Regions from separate parts of the Nocardioides sp. YJ-D4 genome, predicted to be linked through region 1. Evidence: riboswitches for the same ligand, from Rfam matches in the RefSeq annotation. Region 1 holds a riboswitch; the other holds the start of a gene.
What was found. A riboswitch is a leader RNA that binds a small molecule or an ion and turns the genes downstream of it on or off. The one in region 1 is predicted to bind glycine.
Positions count from the first base shown of each region.

Region 2: another riboswitch for glycine. It lies ahead of gcvP (aminomethyl-transferring glycine dehydrogenase); the one in region 1 lies ahead of gcvT (glycine cleavage system aminomethyltransferase GcvT).

Region 1 is NZ_CM132932.1:5,114,681-5,121,459, forward strand. It holds gene ACW14X_RS24425 (ABC transporter substrate-binding protein) at 1-588, opposite strand, end outside; gene ACW14X_RS24430 (LacI family DNA-binding transcriptional regulator) at 747-1,772, shown strand; gene ACW14X_RS24435 (Crp/Fnr family transcriptional regulator) at 1,907-2,587, shown strand; gene ACW14X_RS24440 (hypothetical protein) at 2,603-3,427, shown strand; gene ACW14X_RS24445 (CobW family GTP-binding protein) at 3,398-4,435, opposite strand; glycine riboswitch at 4,513-4,608, shown strand; glycine riboswitch at 4,610-4,708, shown strand; gene gcvT (glycine cleavage system aminomethyltransferase GcvT) at 4,765-5,868, shown strand; gene gcvH (glycine cleavage system protein GcvH) at 5,877-6,260, shown strand; gene ACW14X_RS24460 (L-serine ammonia-lyase) at 6,309-6,779, shown strand, end outside.
Region 2 is NZ_CM132932.1:239,298-246,076, forward strand. It holds gene gcvP (aminomethyl-transferring glycine dehydrogenase) at 1-1,224, opposite strand, end outside; glycine riboswitch at 1,284-1,374, opposite strand; gene ACW14X_RS01240 (MerR family transcriptional regulator) at 1,456-2,073, opposite strand; gene ACW14X_RS01245 (MFS transporter) at 2,219-3,625, opposite strand; gene ACW14X_RS01250 (helix-turn-helix transcriptional regulator) at 3,768-4,604, shown strand; gene ACW14X_RS01255 (bifunctional nuclease family protein) at 4,612-5,079, opposite strand; gene ftsR (transcriptional regulator FtsR) at 5,144-5,881, opposite strand; gene ACW14X_RS01265 (FHA domain-containing protein) at 5,900-6,382, opposite strand; gene gcvH (glycine cleavage system protein GcvH) at 6,509-6,779, opposite strand, start outside.

The sequences.
Region 1 (6,779 bases):
CTTCGCCATCACCGCCTCCCACTCATCGAGGGTCCGCGGGACGTCCGTCATCCCCACCTTCATGGCCAGGTCCCGGTTGTAGAACACCCCAGCCAGCGGGCCGGCTGCACCACCACCGACGTAGAGGGAGCCGGTGCCGATCTCGCCGTCCTGGACCCGCCCGGCATCGAGGACGCTGGCCGGCACCTTCCGACTCCAGCCGTACGCATCGTCGTAGGCATCCAGATTGGTGACGAGTCCGTCACGGACGGCGCCGCTCAGGTCTCCGACGAGCGCGAGGTCGGGCGGACTGTCCGAGGCGAGCAGCCGCGGGAGCACGGTGTTGTAGTTGTTGTCGGCCTCGACCTGGAGCTCGACAGTGATGGCCGGATACTTCTTCATGAAGGCATCGGCCAGTGCCTGCTGGTAGTCCTTGAGCCCGGCCGCGGTGAAGAGCGTGATCGTCGCCTGCTGCGCACCGACGTCGGTCCGTACGCTCGTCGGACTCGCATCCGCAGCGGGCGCCTCGCCGCCGGGTCCGGCGCACGCCGACACCGACGCCATTGCGAGCATCGCTGCCGTCACCCCCAGGGCCCTAAGTGTGCGCATCAGCCTCATGTTCACTCCTGTTCAAACCGTACTGGAATCGTTTCCAGTCACAACTGTGATTCAGGTCACGCAGCCTTGTCAAGGCCCGGGATCTCAGTCCAGACAGGAGTGCACTAGCTGATGGAACCGTTCCCATCTGATCGCGTACCATGCTCGACATGGACGCTGAGCAACCACGCGAGCTGACCTTGGCCGACATCGCTCGGATGGCGGGGGTGGGGCTGGGGACCGCCTCGCGAGCGCTCAGTGGAATGCCGAATGTCTCTCCAGCGACGCGGAAGAAGGTGCTGGACGTCGCGAAGAAGCACGCCTATGTCGTTTCTCCCGACGCCTCGAGGCTCAAGAAGGGCTCGACGGGCCGAGTTGCGGTCGTGGCTCCGCACCTTTCACGCTGGTTCTTCGGTGCGATCCTCGAAGGCATCGAGTCGGTGCTGCGCGAGTCCCAGTTCGACCTACTGCTCTACCACGTCGGTAACCTGGAGGACCGCACTTCCTTCTTCGAGCGCCTGCCCGCCCGGCGGAAGGTCGATGCCGTCATCGTCGTCGGATTCCCCGTCGAGGAGGCCGAGCGGCGGAGCCTGGAGCTGATGCTCGGCGTCCAGGTCATCGCCGCTGGCGGCCAGCACGAGGTGTACCCCCACGTCTGCATCGACGACCTCAAGGCCGGCAGGCAGGCGATGGGCCACCTGCTCGGGCTGGGCCATGAGCGGATCGCGATGATCGAGGCGATAGACCCCGACCAGCCGCGCCAGCCCTCTGGGCGTAGTCGCGCCTACCACGTAGCTCTGAACGACTCAGGGATCAAGCCCGATCCGGCGCTCGTGGTCACCACCGCCTGGGGCGGCGAGCAGGGCGCTGCGGCGATGGCCCAGCTGCTCTCGGTCCCCGAGCTCCCGACCGCCGTCTACGCTCACTCGGATGAAGTCGCGTTCGGTGCCATGCGCACCATCCGGGATGCCGGCCTGCGGATTCCCGAGGACATCTCCATCATCGGCATCGACGACCACCCACACGCCAGCCTCCTGCACCTGACCACCATCAAGCAGGACGCTCGCCTACAGGGCGTCCTCGCTGCCCAGATGCTCCTCGGCATCCTGCGCCACGAGGAGGACACTGCGGTGTCGGTCACGGTCGACACACAGCTGGTGATCCGTCGGACCACCGCAGCGCCGCGGCCGGCATGACCGCCGAGCCATGTGTCGGTGTGGCGAAGAACGCACCCGACAGGGGTGCGATGCGGGCCACACCTCCGCTGTCAGAGCCCCGGATCTGGCTACGCTGATGTCTTCGGTAAAAGGATGACAGGAGCGGCTGGGTAATGGATCAAGACGTGCTTCGGCACGCACCGCTTTTCAGCGAGCTGGACGACGAGTCGATGACGGCGATGCTCGCAATGATGAGTCAGACACGCCTTCGGCGCGGCGAGGTGCTGTTCCACGAGGGCGACGCCGCCGACCGGCTCTACGCGGTCGTGGACGGCAAGGTGAAACTGAGCCGAGCCGCGGCCAACGGGCAGGACAGCCTGCTGGCGATTCTGGGGCCGGGCCAGGTGTTCGGCGAGCTGTCGCTCTTCGACCCCGGCCGGCGCTCCTCCACGGTCACGGCCGTCACCGACCAGGTCGAGCTCGCCTCGCTGTCTCACGACGACCTGCTGCGCCTGCTCGACGGGCGCCCGAGCGTGACCCGTGGGCTGCTCGCCCTCCTGTCGGGCCGCCTGCGCCGGGCCAACGACGTGATCGGCGACCTGGTCTTCGCGGACGCGCCCCGCCGGGTGGCGAAGGCCCTGCTGGACCTCGCCGAGAGGTTCGGCGAGACCACCGACGAAGGTGTGCACGTACGCCACGACCTCACCCAGGAGGAGCTCGCGCAGCTCGTGGGCGCGGCTCGGGAGACGGTCAACAAGGCGCTCGCCGACTTCGCGGCCAAGGGCTGGGTCAGGCTGGAGTCGCGCTCGGTGGTCATCACCGACATGGAACGGATCGTCCGCCGAGCCGGGTGAGCTCTGCTCGTCGGGGTGAGACCATCGAGCATGGTCCTGCCGCTCGACGAGCTGCCTCTGCCCCCGGCCCGGCGGCCGGATCTCGACGAAGACTTCTCCGGCGGGCTGTCCGAGCAGTGGTGGATCCCGCACTATCTGCCGCACTGGACGACGCCGGAGCGGTCCGAGGCTCGCTACCGGCTCCTCCCGGGTGCGCTCGAGCTGCGGATCGAGGCCGACCAGCCCGACTGGCGACCCGAGGACGCACCGCTGCGGGTCTCGAACCTGCAGACCGGCGCGTACTCCGGTCCGGTCGGCTCCGCACGCGGAACGCATCGTCACCGGGAGGACGGGCTGGTGGTGCGGACCGAGACGCCGCAACGGCTCCTATTCGCTCCCGCTCGCGGTCGCATCGACGTGACCGTCGCCGCGACCCGGGACGAGGGCTGCATGCTCGCGGCATGGCTGGTCGGCACCGAGCATCTCTCCGGTGAGGACTCCGGGGAGATCTGCCTCTTCGAGATCGATGCGGACGCGATCGGCGCGACCACGGTCGCCCGTTCCGGGGTCAAGGCGCACCACGACCCACGCCTGACCACCGACATGGCAGAGATCACCGTCCCGTTGGACGCGACCCGGCCCCACACCTGGACGGCGATCTGGGACGGGCAGAAGACCGTCATTGGCTGCGAAGGCCGCGTCGTACGTCGTCTTCCCCAGGCTCCGACCTACCCGCTGTTCCTGATGATCGACCTCTTCGAGATCGGGCCGCCCACCGGATCCCACCCGAAGACGGCGACCGTCCATCGGGTCCGGGGATGGACCTCGGTCTCAGAGACTGACCCGGACCAGCTGGCGTAGCCGGCGAAGACCCTCGGTGCTCGGTCGTTCGGCCGGGGCGAGGGCATCGGCGAGGTCCATCCGGACTGAGTCGGTCTCGAGCTCGAGGCCGATCGCCACGAGCTCGCTCGTCGCGTCCTGTGTCCGCCTGGCTGCGGCGACGTGGGCGCTGCGTCCGACCAGGTTCACGTGGTAGCTGCGCGGCCCCTGGCCGGTCGCGACGGCGACGGTCCCCTTGACCCGGTACGCCGTCGCCGGTGGCTCCTCGAGCAGGTCGACCAGTCGACCCGGCTCGATGGTGCCCGGCGTCGTCACGGTGACCGCCCGGGCATGCTGATGTGCCTCGTGGGAAGCGGCCGCCTCGCGCAGCAGCGCGGCGATCGGCAGCTCGTCGGGCGGGTCCTCGGGCACGGCGGCGTCGTAGACGAGTCGCGGGTCGATGCGGCCACCCACGGCGTACGCGATGTGGACCTCGGGGTTGTGCTCGCGCACGCGTCGCTCGATGCGCGCCAGGACCTCGTCCCGCTCGGCAGCCGGAACCAGGTCGGTCTTGTTGATCACGACCAGCGAGGCGGCCGCGAACCGGACCGGCGCCGGGCCCCGGCCGTCGTCGAGGGTGTCGAAGTACGCCGAGGCGTCGACGACCTCGATGAGCCCACCGCGGCGTACCCGCTCGACACCGCTGAACCGGACCAGCTTGGCCAGCGTGCCGGGCTCGGCGATCCCGCTGGCCTCGACGATGACGACGTCGAGCGCGAGCCGCGGGTGGGTCAGCTTCTCGAGGGCGTCGTCGAGGCCGCCGGCGTCGGGCAGGCAGCACAGGCAGCCGCCGGCGATCGAGGCCGGCTCGTCGATCTGGCCGGTGACCAGCCCGGCGTCGATGTTGATGTCGCCGAAGTCGTTGACGACCACGCCCACCCGAGCGCCGGGCTGGCGCAGCAGATGGTTGAGCAGCGTCGTCTTACCCGATCCGAGATGGCCGGTGAGGATGACCACGGGAACCCGGCTGCTGGTGCTGGTCAGTGGCATCGGGCCATCGTAGGTCGTCATCTTGACGGCTGAGATGGCCACACCTAGGTTTGCCGCACAACTTCACATCCGCCACTTGAACCGCAGCGGGAGAGTCCTTGCCCATCCGGGGTGAGGCGCCGAAGGAGCAAACCTCCCCAGAATCTCTCAGGCCCCATGACCGCTGTGGTGAGGCGACCTCTGGAAAGACAGGATCCGCTGGATCCTGCACCCACGGTGCAAATCGCCCTTCGGGCGGTGAAGCTCTCAGGTAGCGATGACAGAGCGGGGAGGTCACCCGTCCACGGGTGCCGCTGTCGGCACCCACCACCAGGGAGCCTCCCGCACACATGACCTCACCCGTCCCTACCCCTCTGCACGCGATCCACCAGGCGCTCGGCGCCTCGTTCACCGACTTCGCCGGCTGGAGCATGCCGGTCCGCTACGGCTCGGAGACCGCCGAGCACCATGCCGTACGCACCACCGCGGGCCTCTTCGACCTGTCCCACATGGGCGAGATCGAGGTGACCGGCCCCGAGGCCGGACGCGCCCTCGACCACGCCCTGGTCGGCAGGCCCTCGGCGATCGGCATCGGCCGCGCCCGCTACTCGATGATCTGCGCCGAGGACGGCGGCATCATTGACGACCTGGTCGTCTACCGGCTCGAGCAGGAGCGCTACCTGGTCGTCGCCAACGCGAGCAACGTCGGTGTCGTCGCTCCGGCGCTGGTCGAGCGTTCCCAGGGGTTCGGTGCCGCGGTCCACGACGCCTCCGCGGAGTGGGCGCTGATCGCGGTCCAGGGCCCCGCCTCGGCGGCGATCCTGGCCGCTGTGACCGACCTGGACGTCTCCTCCCTGAAGTACTACGCCATCGACGCCGGCACGGTCGCCGGGGTCGAGGCCCTGCTCGCCCGCACCGGCTACACCGGTGAGGACGGCTTCGAGATCTACTGCGCGCCCTCGTCGGCCGCTGCCGTCTGGGAGGCGCTCACCGAGGCAGGTACGCCGCACGGCCTGCAGCCCGCCGGGCTCGCCTGCCGCGACACTCTCCGGCTCGAGGCCGGCATGCCGCTCTACGGGCACGAGCTGAACCGCGAGACGACCCCCTTCGAGGCCGGTCTCGGCCGGGTCGTCGTCTTCGACAAGCCCGACGGCTTCGTCGGCGACGCCGCCCTGGCCGTACGCCGCGACGAGGGCCCGCGCAGCGTGCTCGTCGGCCTGGTGGCTGCCGGTCGCCGCTCTCCGCGGGCGGGCTACGCCGTCGTGGACCCGGCCACCGGCGACGAGATCGGCGTGGTCACCAGCGGCTCCCCGTCGCCGACTCTCGGACGTCCCATCGCGATGGCGTACGTCAGGCCTGATCTCGCCGCGGCCGGCACCAAGGTCCACGTCGACGTGCGCGGCAGCCGCGAGGACGCCGAGATCGTCGACCTTCCCTTCTACTCCAAGAAATGAGCCGAGAGATGAGCGCAGCCATGAGCAACCCGACCCACCTGTCCTACACCGCCGAGCACGAGTGGATCGAGACCCGCGGCGATGTCGCGCGCGTCGGCGTCACCGCCTTCGCCACCGAGGCGCTGGGAGACATCGTCTTCGTCGAGCTGCCCGAGGCGGGCAGCAAGATCACCGGGGGAGAGAGCTGCGGTGAGCTGGAGTCGACGAAGTCCGTCAGCGACCTCTTCGCGCCCGCCGACGGTGAGATCCTCGAGATCAACGCGGCCGTCGTCGCCGACCCCGCGCTGATCAACAGCGACCCGTTCGGCGCCGGCTGGCTCTTCGAGATGCGTGTCTCCGGCGCTCCCGACCTGCTCGACGCCGCGGCCTACGACGCTCTGATCGAGGAGTGAACCGTCGTGACCGCTGACCTCAGCGGCGCCCCGGCACCGGTCGTGGCGATGGCCCTGAGCACCTTCGACCTCTACTCGATCGGCATCGGGCCCTCGTCCTCCCACACCGTCGGGCCGATGCGCGCCGCGAAGACGTTCGTCGACGGCCTCGTCACGGACGGTCTCGTGGACGCGGTCACGCGGGTGAAGGCCGAGCTGTTCGGGTCGCTCGGCGCCACCGGTCACGGTCACGGTTCGGAGGGCGCGGTGCTGCTCGGCCTCGAGGGTGAGGAGCCGGCGACCGTCGACACCCGGGCCTCGTCCGGTCGGGTGGCGGCCATCAGGGAGCGCCGGGAGCTGTCGCTGGGCGGCGCCACCCCGATCCGCTTCGACGCCGACACCGACCTGGTGATGCATCGCCGCAAGAGCCTGCCGGGTCACCCCAACGGCATGGTGTTCACCGCCTACGACGCCTCCGGAGAGGTACGCCGGGAGCGCACTTACTACTCCGTCGGCGGCGGCTTCGTGGTCGACGAGCAC
Region 2 (6,779 bases), 1.2 Mb from region 1:
GTCTGCCGCCCGGCCGGGGACGGTGACACCCAGCGTGTCGAAGAACGTCTCCGAGACCAGCGGGAGCCCGGCCGACTTGAGCGCGGCGGCCAGGACGGCGGCGTAGCGGTGGGTCCGGGTCGCGATCGTCCGCAGCCCGTCGGGGCCGTGGTAGACGGCGTACATCGAAGCGCCGACGGCCAGCAGCACCTGCGCGGTGCAGATGTTGGAGGTCGCCTTCTCGCGGCGGATGTGCTGCTCGCGGGTCTGCAGAGCGAGACGGTACGCGGGCCGCCCCTCGGCATCGACGGAGACGCCGACGAGACGACCCGGCAGGTGCCGCTCGATCCCCTCGTGGACGGCCATGTAGCCGGCGTGCGGGCCGCCGTAGAAGAGCGGGATGCCGAAGCGCTGGGTGGAGCCGACGACGACGTCGGCGCCGAGGGTGCCGGGCGCCTCCAGGACGGTGAGCGCGAGCAGGTCGGCGGCGACGACGGCGAGCGCACCCCGCTCGTGGGCGGCGTCGATGATCGGCTTGAGGTCGGGGACGCGACCGGAGGCGCCGGGGTACTGCACCAGCACGCCGATCACGTCGCCCTCGGGCAGACCCTCCGAGAGGTCAGCCACGACGACCTCGAGGCCCATCGCCTCGGCACGCACCTTCACGACCTCGATCGACTGCGGCAGGGCGTCGGCGTCGATGACGAACGGACCGGAGCCCTTGCGGTTGGCCCGGTGGACCAGCGCCAGCGCCTCGGCGGCCGCGGTGCCCTCGTCCAGGAGCGAGGAGTTGGCCACCGGGAGGCCGGTCAGGTCGCCGACCATGGTCTGGAAGTTGATGAGCGCCTCGAGGCGGCCCTGGGAGATCTCGGGCTGGTAGGGCGTGTAGGCGGTGTACCAGCTGGGGTCCTCGAGCACGTTGCGACGGATCACCGGCGGCGTCACGGTGGCGTGGTAGCCGAGCCCGATCATCGCCTCGCCGGGCTTGTTGGAGGCTGCGATCTCCCGCGCCAGCGACGCGACCTGCGCCTCGCTCAGCGCGGCCGGCAGGTCCAGCGACTCGACCGAGCGGATCCCGGCCGGGACGGCGGCGTCCATCATCGCTGCTACCGAGTCGTACCCGAGCCGCGCGAGCATGGTCGCCTCGTCGGCGGCCGAGAGTCCGACGTGGCGCGCCACGAACGGGGAGGCGGCGTCGAGCTCGGACAGAGTGGGCGTGTCGGACACAGTGGCTCCTGAGGGCATCTAAGACAACTCGTACGCCCTCCCCCTCTGTCACCGCACCTGCGCCGCTTCAGAGTTGCCTGGTCCGCACAGTCGTGGATGCCTGAGAGTTTCCGGGGAGGAATTGCCCCTTCGGCGCCCCTTCGAGAGGAGCTCTCCCGTGCGGGATGGTCAGCAGCTCCAGCATAAACGACTAGACCCCGAGGCCCCGCCTCTGCGGGGACCTCGGGGTCTAGTGTTACGTGACGTTTACTAGCCTGCGTTGCGCGCCGCGCGGCGGGCGGAGAGCTCATCGGACATCGAGGCGACCTGCTCGCCGTCGTCGGTCGTACGCTCGCTGGGGAGCTCGGAGAGCGTGCCCTCGATCTCGCGCCAGACGCCACCGATGGCGATGCCGAAGACGCCCTGCCCGCCCTGGAGCAGATCGATGACCTCGTCGTTGCTGGTGCACTCGTAGACCGAGGCGCCGTCGCTCATCAGGGTGACGCGGGTCAGGTCGTCGGTGCCCCGCTCACGCAGGTGCTGCACGGCAGCGCGGATCTGCTGCAGCGAGATGCCGGCGTCGAGGAGCCGCTTGATGACCTTGAGGATCAGGATGTCGCGGAAGGAGTAGAGCCGCTGGGTGCCGGAGCCGGTGGCCCCACGCACGCTCGGCTCGACGAGACCGGTGCGCGCCCAGTAGTCGAGCTGGCGGTAGCTGATCCCCGCAGCGTTGCAGGCCGTCGGCCCGCGGTAACCGGTGTCGCTCGGCAGGGGCGAGACATCGTCGGTGAAGAGAAGGCCCTGCTCGTCAGCCTGCTCCGCCGCGCGTTGCGCGTCGTCGGCGCCGTGCCCGGGCTTCTGCTCGTGGTCGAACACGATGTCCTCCATCGTCTACTCCGTTGTGCGTAACTCCACTCGGGGAATGAACGGCTGCGGCGGGGGGACCACATCGTTGGAGTTACAACAGAGACAACTACAAGGTAAGCGCCGCAAGGGCCCTGGTCAAAGAACCCCCTCCGGCGTGTCGTCGCGGCTAACCCTCAAGTAGAGCCTGAGGCTTTCGACGCCTGGCGGTCGCCACGAGGGCGGTCAGCACCAGGACGCCGGCCCCGACAAGGAGAGATACCTGCATCCCCGGGAGCGTGAGGATCCCGGACACACCGGCCCCCAGACCACCGAAGACGGCGACCGCGATCGCGCCGCCCGTCTGCCGGAACGTGCTCAGCGCGCCGGTCGCGACACCCACGCGGGCGGGCTCGACGGCGTCGATCAGGTCGGCGGTGACGAGGGTGATCGCCAGCGCGCCGCCGGTGGCGAGCGGGACGAGCAGCACCAGGACCAGCCAGACCGGCGTCGTCGTCGTGAGCGGGAGCAGGGCGAGCATTCCGGCCGCGAGGATCAGCTGGCCCCCGACGATGAGCGCGCGGCGGCCCACGACGTACGCCAGGCGCGGCGCCACGACGTTGGCGCAGGTGGTCATGGCCGCCGGGATGACGAACATCAGCCCGGCCTCGGCACCGCTCCAGCCCCGCACCTGCTGGTAGTAGAGGCCGAGCAGGAAGATCCCGCCGTAGAACCCGAAGTTGATGCCGAACCCGGAGACCAGCGCGACCGCGACCCTCCCCTGGGCCACCAGCGCGAGCGGCAGCACCGGCGCCGCCGAGCGACGCTCCACCACGACGAAGGCGACGGCCGCCGAGACGGCTACCGCTGCCGCGAGCAGGGCAGGCGCGTGCCAGCCGGCGTGACCGGCCTCGATGACGGCGTACGTCAGCGCCGACAGCGCGAGCACGGCGAGCGCCTGGCCAGGGAGATCGAGCGGTGCCCGGCGCCGTACCGCCCGGATCCGCAGACCGGCCAGCAGGGCGACGATGAGGATCCCGACCGGGACGTTGACCAGGAACACCCAGCGCCAGCCGGCGTACTCGCTCAGCAGGCCTCCGGCCACCGGCCCCAGCGCCATCGCCGCCGATCCGCCGATCGTCCACACGGCGATGGCCTGCCCTCGGGCCCGCGCATCGTCGTACGCCACCCGGACCAGCGCCAGCGACGCCGGCATGACCAGCGCGGCGGCAGCACCCTGCAGCACCCGGGCCGCGATGAGCGCCGGCATCACCGGAGCGGCCGCGCAGGCCACGGAGGCGACGGTGAACAGCACCACCCCCAGCGCATAGGCCCGGACCGGTCCGACCCGGTCGGTCACCGCGCCCGCCGAGAGCATCAGGGCCGCGAACATCAGCGTGTACGCATCCACGACCCACTGCAGACCAGCCATCCCGCCACCCAGGTCCCGGTGCAGGTAGGGCAGCGCGATGTTGACCGCGGAGACGTCGACGGTGATCACCGTGAAGCCCAGGAGTGCGGCGAGCAGCGCTCGAACGCTTCCCGCGGGCGCGGCTGCCGGACCTCCGCTCGGCACCTCATGGGCTACTGCGGTCATCGTGCTCCTCCTCCAGGTCGTTGTCCCCGAAAGTCTGGTCGCGTCGCGCGCGCAGAGGCAGACCGCGCGATGCCGGGGTGTCACCAGGGGTGGGTGTGACACGGCCCCTCACGCGAACCTGACCTGCGGCACACTGGTAGGGATGAGCGATATGGCTGCGACCGAGCTGGGGCGCTACCTGCGTGCCCGCCGGGCCCGGGTGACCCCGGAGGAGGCAGGCCTGCCCGCCGGCACCGGCGTGCGGCGTACGCCTGGGCTGCGGCGCGAGGAGCTCGCGGCGCTCGCCGGCGTCTCGGTGGACTACTACACGCGGCTGGAGCGCGGACGGGAGACCAACCCGTCGACGGCCGTGCTGGACTCGCTGGCCCGCACACTGCGCCTCACCGGCGATGCCCATCAGCGCCTGCACGAGCTCGCCGAGGTCGCCTCGGGACGGTTCAGCGAGCCTCAGGCGACGACCGACACGACAGTACGTCCCTCGGTGCTCGCCATGATCGAGAGGCTACGACCGCTGCCGGCCTTCGTGTTCAGCAGGCACAACGATGCACTCGCCGCCAACCGGCCGGGGCGACGGCTCTACCCGGGACTGTGCGAGGGACCGCGGGAGCATCGGAATCTGACCCGCTACCACTTCCTCGACCCGGTGGGTCGACGCCTGCTCGACCCCTGGTACCAGACGGTGGCCAGCTCGGTCGCCCACCTGCGCGCCATCGGTGGCACCGACCTCGACTCGCCCCGCCTGGCCGCGCTCGTCGGCGAGCTGCTGCTCAAGTCGCCGGAGTTCGCCGAGATGTGGGAGCGCTACGACGTCTGCGAGCGCAGCGGTGGCACCAAGACGTTCGAGCATCCGCACGTCGGCCGGATGACGCTCACCTACGAGGTGATGCAGCTGGCCCGCACCGGCGGTCAGCGCCTCGTCGTCTACCAGGCGGAGGCCGACACGATCGACGAGAAGGCGATGCTCGCGCTCAGCGAGTGATCCCGCCTCAGTGGGACTCGAAGTCCTCGGGCGTGATCTCGTCGAGGAACTCGCGGAACTTCTCGATCTCGTCCTCCTGCTCGGCCGGGACGGCGAGCCCCGCCTCGTCGAGGACCTCGTCGGAGACCACGATCTTGGTCCCCGTACGCAGCGCCAGCGCGATCGAGTCCGACGGCCGCGCGCTCACCTCGACGCCCGAGGCGAAGACCAGGTTGGCGTAGAAGACGCGGTCGGTGACCGAGGTGATCTGCACCTCGGTGAGCTCGTTGCCGGTCGCCTCCAGCACGTCCTTGAGCAGGTCGTGGGTCAGCGGCCGCGGCGGGACCACGCCCTGCTGGGCGAAGGCGATCGCGGTCGCCTCCACCGCGCCGATCCAGATGGGCAGGTATCGCTCACCCGCCACCTCGCGCAACAGCACGATCGGCTGGTTGGAGGGCATCTCCACTCGGACTCCGAGCACATCGACCTCGCGCATGTCATCCACCCTACCCGTCTCCGGGTCGCGACAGCAGCCCGGTTGACCGCCGACATCGACCGAGTCAGCGGTCGCGCAGTCCAGACTTCACCAAGGTGGCGTGCAGACGGACCGCCAGGGAGGCGATCTCGCTGCCGATCTCCTCGGCCCGGCCCTGCGCTCCGGCGTTCCCGGGGCGCCGCAGCGGCGCCACGATCTGCTCGATGAGGCCGACCTCGCGGTCGGCAGCGGCCTTCATACCGCGCAGGTGACGAGGCTCGATGCCGAACTCGGCCAGCTCCTTGGCGGTGCGCGCGATCGCGAGGGCATCGGTGTCGTAGTGACCGCTGCGCAGCGGCACCACCAGCGCCATCTTCTCCAGCTCGGTCAGCAGCGCGTCGTCGACCTCGGCCACCTTGAGGAGCTCGCGCCGCGAGATCCGCATGTTGTCCGTACGCCGGAACGACTCCGCGCCCGGCGCGCCGGTGGGCGTCAGGGCGACCGTCGGGACCGTCGGCACGGTCGGCTCGATCGCCGGCGGCTCGAGGCCGCGGTCGATCGCGTCGAGGTGCTCGCCGATGACCTTGAGCGGCAGGTAGTGGTCGCGCTGCATCCTCAGGACATAGCGCAGCCGCTCGACATCGCGGCGGGAGAACTTGCGGTAGCCCGCAGGTGTGCGCTCCGGCTTGATCAGTCCCTTGTCCTCGAGAAAGCGGATCTTGGGGATCGTCACCGTGGGAAAGTCCGGACGCAGCTGATCCAGGACCTGCCCGATGTTGAGCCGCTCCCCCGAGTCGCTAGCCGGCCGTTGAGGGTCAGGCATCGCGGCGGCGGCCATCGGCTACGCCCCTTCGTGCCCGGCGTAGAAGACGAGCCGGAACTTGCCGACCTGGACCTCGTCGCCGTCCTTGAGGACGACCTTCTCGATCCGGTCGCGGTTGACGTAGGTGCCGTTGAGGCTGCCGACGTCGGAGACCTCGAAGGTGTCGCCGGTGCGCGCGAACTCCGCGTGGCGACGCGAGACGGTGACGTCGTCGAGGAAGATGTCGCTGTCCGGGTGACGACCCGCGACCACGGTGTCCTGGTCGAGCAGGAAGCGGCTTCCGGCACCGGGACCACGCTGCACGACGAGCATGCCGTTGCCCCGCGGCAGGGCCTCGACGGTGGCCGCCTCGACCGGGCTGAGCACCCGGTCAGAGGTGTCGGCGTCAGCCCCGAGCTGAATCGTCGAGGTCTGGTCGGTCCCGGTCAGGCTTACGCCACACTGCGAGCAGAACCGCGCTTCGTCGGGGTTCTGGCTGCCGCAAGCGGGGCACACGGACATTTTTGAGCTCCAGGTTCATCGAGGGCCGGGCACCTACCCTCAAGTGAACGTTGAGGGATGGTATCCGCAACCTATCAGGTCGGCCCAGGTGTTCGGTTGGGCTGCGCCAATTCTTAGCGCACGGCCTTAGGCGTCGAGCGATGCCTCGTACGCCGCGGCGTCGAGGAGGCTCTCCAGCTCGGCAGGATCGGACGGAGTGACCTCGAACAGCCAGCCCCCGCCGTAGGGGTCATCGTTGACCAGCTCGGGCGTGGCGTCGAGCGATCCGTTGATCGCGACGACCTCGCCGGAGATCGGCGCGTAGATGTCGCTGACCGACTTGGTCGACTCGAGCTCGCCGCAGCTCTCGCCCGACTTGATCGTGTCGCCGACGGCCGGCATCGACACGTAGACGATG